4 regions of the Scandinavium lactucae genome follow, and region 3 is predicted to be linked to each of the others. Evidence: predicted binding sites of a transcription regulator. Region 3 holds the regulator's gene; each other region holds the start of a gene.
The links. Region 3 encodes PurR, which represses purine synthesis genes. Its sites were predicted from a motif close to CANGCAAACGTTTGCNTG; they were not measured.

Region 1 (2,193 bases), 860 kb from region 3:
AACAACGGCACTGCACAGAATATCTCTCTGGGCGGTAACGGCGCGAAAGCGAACGGCGACGGCGTGAGCACCTCCGTTCAGTACGAATTCCTCGAAGGCTTCAGCGTTGCTGCGGGTTATGAAACTGCTGATCGTACCAACGACCAGGTTAACCCAGAAGTTCGCACCATCAACGGTGTGACTTACGGTAACGCAAGCGCCGGTGGTGACCGCGCTGAAGCATGGTCTACTGCATTCAAATACGACGCGAACAATGTCTACGCTGCTGTGATGTATGCTGAAACCACCAACATGACTCGCGAGCCAGACAACAACTTCGCGAACAAAACGCAGAACATCGAAGCTGTGGTTCAGTACCAGTTCGACTTCGGTCTGCGTCCGTCCATCGGTTACGTGCAGTCTAAAGGTAAAGACCTGCTGGCTCGTTCCAACAGCAACGGCTCCTTCGCGGGCGGCGATGCTGACCTGGTTAAATACGTAGAAGTGGGTACCTGGTACTACTTCAACAAAAACATGAACGTCTACGCAGCATACAAATTCAACCTGCTGGACGACAACGCCTACGCAAAAGCATCGGGTCAGGCTGTTGACGACCAGGCTGCTGTAGGTATCGTTTACCAGTTCTAATCAGTACGCCACTTTGTTATATGCTTGAAAAACAGGGCTTCGGCCCTGTTTTTTTTATCTCCGGCAGTGATTAATAATGACTTTTGAAAAGCGCCGCGCTTTTTCTCGCAAACGGTTGGCTTTTCGTCAATCTCCCGTTAACCTGATAGCGGATTTCCCTTCAGTCACCACAATGGAACCTCGTCATGTTTGAGAACATTACCGCTGCCCCTGCCGACCCCATTTTGGGTCTGGCCGATTTGTTTCGTGCCGATGACCGCCCCGGAAAAATCAACCTCGGGATTGGTGTTTACAAAGATGAAACCGGAAAAACTCCGGTACTGACCAGCGTTAAAAAAGCAGAGCTGTATCTGCTGGAAAACGAAACCACCAAAAACTATCTCGGCATTGATGGGATTGCGGAATTCGGCCGCTGCACTCAGGAGCTGCTGTTCGGTAAAGGCAGCACGATTGTATCTGACAAACGTGCGCGTACGGCACAGACCCCGGGCGGGACCGGCGCATTGCGCGTGGCAGCAGATTTTCTCGCTAAAAACACTGATGTGAAACGCGTGTGGGTCAGCAACCCAAGCTGGCCGAACCATAAAGGCGTGTTCAACTCTGCGGGTCTGGAAGTCTGTGAGTACACCTATTATGACGCAGAACAACACACTCTCGATTTTGACGGCCTGCTGGCGAGCCTGAATCAGGCCCAGGCTGGCGATGTGGTACTGTTCCACGGTTGCTGCCATAACCCAACCGGGATCGACCCGACGCTGGAACAATGGGAACAGCTGGCAAAACTGTCCGTTGATAAAGGCTGGCTCCCGCTGTTTGACTTCGCCTACCAGGGCTTTGCCCGTGGCCTGGAAGAAGATGCTGAAGGTCTGCGCGCGTTTGCTGCGGTTCATACAGAGCTGCTGGTGGCGAGTTCCTTCTCGAAAAACTTCGGTCTGTACAACGAGCGCGTTGGGGCTTGTACACTGGTCTGTGCCGATAGCGAAACGGCAGACCGTGCTTTCAGCCAGATGAAAGCCGTTATTCGTGCTAACTACTCTAACCCACCGGCTCACGGTGCCGCCGTGGTGGCGACTATCCTGAGCAATGACGCTTTACGCGCCATCTGGGAGCAAGAGCTGACCGATATGCGCCAGCGCATTCAGCGTATGCGTCTGTTGTTCGTGAATACTCTGGCCGAGAAAGGTGCAGATCGCGATTTCAGCTTTATCGTGAAGCAGAACGGCATGTTCTCCTTCAGCGGCCTGACCAAAGATCAGGTGCTGCGTCTGCGTGAAGAGTTTGGTGTTTACGCCGTGGCGTCGGGCCGTATCAACGTTGCGGGTATGACCCCCGACAATATGGCTCCGCTGTGTGAAGCCATCGTCGCCGTGCTGTAATTCAGCCAAAATGAAAAAGGCCGCTAAGCGGCCTTTTTTGTTGATTCATTCCGATATGCCTACCAGACGGGCATTTCATCCTGCAGGAAAGGATTATGTACGCGCTCATGACCGAGCGTCGACATTGGGCCGTGGCCCGGAATAAAGCTAACCGCATCACCCAGTGGCAATAATTTGCGCTTAATCGAAT
Region 2 (2,193 bases), on a different contig from region 3:
GTGCTGCTGTTTTTAGGGCTGATTTCCGGCGATGCGCCGAACCGTTCCTGGATACCGGATATCGCTAATCTTCAGTATGAACATGACTGGAAGCTGAAAGGCGGCTTTGAAGCGGTCAGCAATCGCGCGGATATGCTGTCTGATAGCCTGCTGGCGCTTGGGGCGCAGTACGGCTGGCAACTGGCAGGCATGATGCTGATGGGCGCGGCGTTGATGCGCAGCGGCTGGCTAAAAGGCCAGTTCAGCCTGACGCATTATCGTCGGGTCGGCGCGTTACTGATAATCATCGGCCTGGTGATTAACCTGCCTGCGGTGATTGCGCAATGGCAGCTGGCGTGGGCCTATCGCTGGTGTGCGTTCCTGTTACAGGCCCCGCGTGAACTGAGTGCCCCGTTTCAGACTATCGGCTACGCCGCGCTGGCGTACGGGTTCTGGCCACAAATTTGTTCCTCCCGTCTGGTTGGGGCTATTTCCTGCGTCGGGCGTATGGCGTTGTCCAACTATCTGCTGCAAACCCTCATCTGCACCACGTTGTTCTACCGATTTGATTTGTTTATGAAATTCGACCGCCTGACGTTGCTTGCCCTGGTGCCAGCCATTTGGCTGGTGAATATCCTCTTCTCCGTCATCTGGCTGCGCTACTGCCGTCAGGGGCCGGTGGAATGGTTATGGCGACAGTTAACCGCGCGGGCCGCAGGGGTATCCATTTCTAAAACATCCAGATAACGATCTGGATCACAATCATTAACAAAACGGATGTAACCGTTTTCATCTGTGTGACCTTCTTCACGTAGTCCTTGTCATGTCGCTGCCAGAATAGCCACCTTGCTCAACACAGGGGGTGACTGTGAGTTGCTGCCATTTTCGACAGGACGGTGGGTATGATCACCATTCGTGATGTGGCCCGCCATGCGGGTGTTTCCGTCGCGACCATTTCCCGCGTGCTCAATAACAGCCCGCTCGTCAGCCCTGAAACCCGGGAACGGGTGATGAGCGCCGTAGCGGAGCTGGGCTATCGGCCCAATGCCAATGCTCAGGCGCTAGCGACACAGGTCAGCGATACCATTGGCGTCGTGGTGATGGATGTGTCGGATGCGTTCTTTGGCGCGCTGGTGAAGGCCGTCGATACCGTTGCTCAGCAGTTTCAGAAAAACGTGCTGATCGGCAACAGCTATCACGAGGCTGAAAAGGAGCGCAACGCCATTGAGGTACTGATCCGCCAGCGCTGCAATGCGTTGATTGTGCACTCCAAAGCATTGAGCGATGCCGAACTGAGCGAGTTTATGTCTCAGATCCCCGGCATGGTGCTGATCAATCGCATTGTTGCTGGCTATGAATACCGCTGCGTCGGGCTGGATAACGTCAGTGGGGCGATGATGGCCACGCGAATGCTGCTCAATCAGGGACATACTCGCGTCGGCTATCTGGCGTCCAGTCATCGAATTGAGGATAACCAACTGCGTCAGGAAGGTTGGCTGCGTGCGTTAAGCGAGCAGGGCATTGCTGCGCCCGAAGCATGGATTGGCACTGGCTCACCGGATTTACAGGGGGGCGAAGCGGCGATGGTGGAGCTGCTGGGGCGTAATCAGGGGCTTACCGCGGTGTTTGCCTACAACGATAACATGGCCGCCGGGGCGCTGACCGCGCTGAAAGATAATGGGATTGCGGTCCCGCAGCATCTGTCGCTGATTGGCTTTGATGATATCCCGATTGCCCGTTACACCGATCCGCAGTTAACCACGGTGCGCTACCCAATAGTGTCGATGGCGAAACTGGCGACGGAATTGGCGTTAATGGGCGCAGCAGGCAACCTCGACAGCAGCGCAACACACTGTTTTATGCCGACCCTCGTGCGTCGTCATTCGGTGGCGTTAAAGCAATCTGTGGGGGCGATCACTAACTTATAACGTCGCGTGATGTAACCGCTTTCAATTTGTGAGTAAATTCACAGTATCTTAACATTCGCCTGTCTATGATGTCAGCGTTTGTAAGGCTGAAACACTATGTAACGGTGATTAATCACTTTTAGTAGTGCAATAAAGCGCTAAACAATCAATTAAACGCACGTCTGGAGCGTTACCGAACACGGAAGATGATTTTTGGATAAATTTAACTTCGGCGGTCAGTAACAATTCCATAACGTTGTGCCTGCCGACATAAAGCTACCCTGCAAAAAAAATAACCGGAGATACC
Region 3 (2,193 bases):
ATCTCGCAGGTTTTCGGCGCATAACGATTTTTCTCTTTCCCTTTCCGTAAGAATCAGACAAAATTCCACGCTAATTTAAAAGCGTAGCAGCCATTGACCCCCTCCCGTCGTTCTGTGTCGTTTCCCGGCGTACCGCAATTCAAATGAATTGTATCCAGGGTGTGTAAAGGCAAACGTTTTCGTGTCGATAATCAGGCGTAAGGAAAGGGTCTGGAGTGAGAACGAATGGCAACAATTAAAGATGTAGCGAAACGCGCAAACGTTTCCACTACAACTGTATCACATGTAATTAACAAGACTCGCTTCGTGGCGGAAGATACCCGCAACGCGGTATGGGCAGCCATCAAAGAACTGCACTACTCGCCAAGCGCCGTGGCGCGCAGCCTGAAGGTCAATCACACCAAGACTATTGGCCTGCTGGCGACCAGCAGCGAAGCAGCCTACTTTGCCGAGATCATTGAAGCCGTTGAAAAAAGCTGCTTCGAAAAAGGCTATACCCTGATTCTGGGGAACGCCTGGAACAACCTCGAAAAGCAGCAGGCGTATCTGTCGATGATGGCGCAAAAGCGCGTCGATGGTCTGCTGGTGATGTGTTCGGAGTACCCGCAGGCGGTGCTCGACATGCTGGAAGAGTATCGCCACATCCCGATGGTGGTGATGGACTGGGGCGAATCGAAAGCCGATTTTACCGACTCCGTGATTGATAATGCTTTCCAGGGCGGCTATTTGGCCGGACGTTATCTGGTCGAACGTGGTCACCGTGAAATCGGAGCGATCCCAGGCCCAATGGAGCGTAACACCGGAGCGGGTCGTCTGGCGGGCTTTATGAAAGCGATGGAAGAAGCGCAGATTAACGTGCCTGAAAACTGGATCGTGCAGGGCGACTTCGAACCGGAATCCGGTTATCGCGCAATGCAGCAGATCCTTGCGCAACAGCCGCGCCCTACCGCCGTCTTCTGCGGCGGCGACATCATGGCGATGGGTGCCCTGTGTGCCGCTGACGAGATGGGTTTACGCGTGCCGCAAGATATTTCAGTGATCGGTTACGATAATGTGCGCAACGCCCGTTTCTTTACCCCGGCGCTGACCACCATTCACCAACCGAAAGATTCGCTGGGCGAAGCCGCTTTTGACATGCTGCTCGACAGGATCGTCAACAAGCGTGAAGAGTCGCAGTCGATTGAGGTGCATCCACGCCTGATCGAACGCCGCTCGGTAGCTGACGGTCCGTTCCGCGACTATCGCCGCTAATCACCTCTCAGGGGCCGGTTATTCCGGCTCCTGCAACCACTCTTTATTCAACGTTTCACTGTCCCCCAGATAGTCCAGCAGCCAGCTTAACGCCGGTGACATGTCATTTTGTTGCCAGGTCAGACAACACGCTGCATCCGGGAACGGATTTTCCAGCTCCAGCGCCACCCACTCCCCGCTGTCGATATACGGTCGGGCAAAGTGCGTAGGCACCATTCCGGCGCATAAACCGGCAGACAAACAGGTCGCGGACGACTCCCAGTCCGGCACGACAATCCGTTTCTGGTTATCCAGCAGCCAGGTGATGCGTTTTGGCAATGAGCGCGAGGTGTCTTCGCGCACCAATGATGGCCAGTTGCGCAACACGTCATCACTCAGCGGACCGCGCATTTGCGCCAGCGGATGTCGGCTGGAGACCACACAGTTCCAGCTCAGCATTCCCATATCGCGAAACGCGTAACGTCCTCCGACCGGAATGGCCTGCGTGGCACCAATCGCCAATTCGACACGGCCGTCAGATAACGCATCCCACACGCCGTTAAATACTTCCTGGAACACACACAGTTCGACATCCTGAAAGTGGCGATAAAAATCGACAATCATTTGCCGGGTGCGCTCCGGACGGACGATGTTATCCACCGCAATCGCCAGACTACCGCGCCAGCCATTGGCAATTTGCTGGCACTGCTGACGGGTGATCTGCATTTTTTTGATAACAGACCGTCCCTCCTTCAAAAACCACGCCCCGGCGGGCGTTAATTCGACGTCGCGATGCCGTCGTTCAAACAACGGAACCGCCAGCCACTCCTCCAGCTGACGAACGGTATAGCTGACCGCAGAAGGCACACGGTGCAACTCCTGCGCGGCGGAGGTAAAGCTGCCGTTACGCGCCACGGCGTCCACGACTTCAAGCGAATATTCTGACCACATAGGCTGCCTGCA
Region 4 (2,193 bases), on a different contig from region 3:
AGTCCTGTAAGCGGGCGATTTCTTCGCCAAACTCTTTAATGTCTTCGAAGCTGCGATAGACGGAAGCAAAGCGGATATAGGCCACTTTATCGAGTTTTTTGAGCTGCTCCATCACCAGGTTGCCAATTTGTTTGCTCGGCACTTCGCGTTCGCCGGTAGCCCGCAGTTGCGATTTAATATGGTTCACCGCCATTTCGACATCATCAGAGCTGACAGGGCGCTTTTCCAGCGCTTTCTGTAAACCGCTGCGCAATTTGTCTTCATTGAACGGTTCGCGAACGTCGTTGCTTTTCACCACCCGCGGCATCACCAGTTCTGCCACTTCGAAAGTGGTAAAACGTTCATTACACACCAGGCACTGACGGCGGCGGCGTACAGAAGAGCCTTCCCCGACCAGACGGGAGTCGATCACTTTGGTATCTACGGCTAAACAAAATGGGCAATGCATGGCGCGTCCTGACGATGAATAATCACATTTTCCTATTTTACCACGAGCCACCCAGCTGCGTCATTTTGAGACAAAGCCCCGATGGCAACCCGAACGATACTGCTACCATTACTCTCGACAGAATACCGTAAGGAACCCTAACGATGACACGACGTTTACTTCGACTTCTGGCGCTGGGAAGCCTGTTTACCCTGAGCGCCTGCGCACAGCAACGTGAAGTCCACCAGATGCAGCAGAGCGTCAGCGCGCTGAATCAGGATATGACCAAGCTTAATCAGGAAACGGTAAAAATTACCCAGCAAAACGCACTGAATGCCAAATCGGCCAGCGGCGTTTACCTGTTACCGGGCTCCAATACTCCGGCGCGTCTGGAAAGCCAGATTGGCACCCTGCGGATGTCGCTGATGAATATCGCGCAAAATGCTGACGGCATGCGTGCTACGCTGCGTATTCAAGGCGAATCCAACGATCCGCTCCCGGCGTTCAGTGGCACCGTGGAATGGGGTCTGATTCAGGGCACCACCGACAGCTACCAGGAAGTGAACGTCAAAAATCAGCTGATCAATGCCCCGGCTAGCCTTCTGGCACCGAGCGATGTGGATATTCCGCTCCAGTTGAGCGGCAGCGATCCGAAACAACCGGTCTTTGTTCGCATACATGACATTCAGCCTGTGAATACGCAGTAACCCTTTGTCGCCGGATAGCGTCTGTTATCCGGCTATTTCTTCTTTTCGCTCCCCCTTCGACACCGACAGCAATCCTTTCTGTTTTTCAGAAAACCCTGGAAACATCCGCGATAATCCGTACAATCCCCGCCGTCAAAGTGCGCAAACGTGAACGCAATCGATTACGTACTTGAGAGAATTGTGAAACACCACATATTTTTGTGAGCAATGATTCTTATAATAGGCCTCGCAGAAAACAGTTACATTTAGAAACGCCCCAGCGTTTTTTTTCACTCCCCGAAAGGGATTTCAAAAAGTGGCATTATTATGAAAAAAACATTACTTGCAGCCGGTGCAGTGCTCGCGCTTTCCACGTCTTTCACGGCAGGTGCAGCTGAAGACAACAGCAAACCAGAGTATGTCTCTGACTGGTGGCACCAGAGCGTCAACGTGGTAGGCAGCTACCACACCCGTTTTGGGCCGAAAATCAATAATGACGTTTACCTGGAATATGAAGCGTTTGCCAAGAAAGATTGGTTCGACTTCTACGGCTATATCGATATCCCAAAAACCTTCGGTGCGGGTAATGGTAACGACACCGGTATCTGGGATGACGGTTCACGCATGTTTATGGAAATTGAGCCACGTTTTTCCATTGATAAGCTGACCGGCACCAGCCTGGCCTTCGGTCCGTTCAAAGAGTGGTACTTCGCGAACAACTACATCTATGACATGGGTGCGCATGGCAACGATGCCAGCAAGCAAAGCACCTGGTACATGGGTCTGGGTACCGATATTGATACCGGTCTGCCAATGAGTCTGTCTCTGAACGTATATGCAAAATACCAGTGGCAGAACTACGGTGCAGCGAACGAAAACGAGTGGGACGGTTACCGCTTCAAGGTGAAATACTTTGTGCCGATCACCCAACTGTGGGGCGGCCAGCTGAGCTATATCGGCTTCACTAACTTTGACTGGGGTTCAGATCTCGGTAACGAAGATTTCCGCGACCTGAATGGTAAGAAAGCGCGTACCAATAATTCCATCGCATCCAGCCACATCCTGGCGCTGAACTACGAT

Region 1: SIK69_RS21915 (amino acid aminotransferase) is a predicted target of PurR. The motif match lies at 732-749, and genes of this name have one in related genera.
Region 2: galS (HTH-type transcriptional regulator GalS) is a predicted target of PurR. The motif match lies at 756-773, and genes of this name have one in related genera.
Region 4: SIK69_RS03645 (nucleoside-specific channel-forming protein Tsx) is a predicted target of PurR. The motif match lies at 1,285-1,302, and genes of this name have one in related genera.

The regions. Positions count from the first base shown of each region.
Region 1 covers NZ_JAWXRD010000040.1:864,179-866,371, forward strand. Annotated here, with positions in the region: gene SIK69_RS21910 (porin) at 1-627, shown strand, start outside; gene SIK69_RS21915 (amino acid aminotransferase) at 813-2,003, shown strand; gene SIK69_RS21920 (MBL fold metallo-hydrolase) at 2,063-2,193, opposite strand, start outside.
Region 2 covers NZ_JAWXRD010000030.1:109,876-112,068, reverse strand. Annotated here, with positions in the region: gene yeiB (DUF418 domain-containing protein YeiB) at 1-726, shown strand, start outside; gene galS (HTH-type transcriptional regulator GalS) at 882-1,907, shown strand.
Region 3 covers NZ_JAWXRD010000040.1:5,380-7,572, reverse strand. Annotated here, with positions in the region: gene purR (HTH-type transcriptional repressor PurR) at 226-1,251, shown strand; gene punR (DNA-binding transcriptional activator PunR) at 1,270-2,181, opposite strand.
Region 4 covers NZ_JAWXRD010000002.1:352,759-354,951, forward strand. Annotated here, with positions in the region: gene nrdR (transcriptional regulator NrdR) at 1-448, opposite strand, end outside; gene SIK69_RS03640 (SadB/YajI family lipoprotein) at 592-1,134, shown strand; gene SIK69_RS03645 (nucleoside-specific channel-forming protein Tsx) at 1,441-2,193, shown strand, end outside.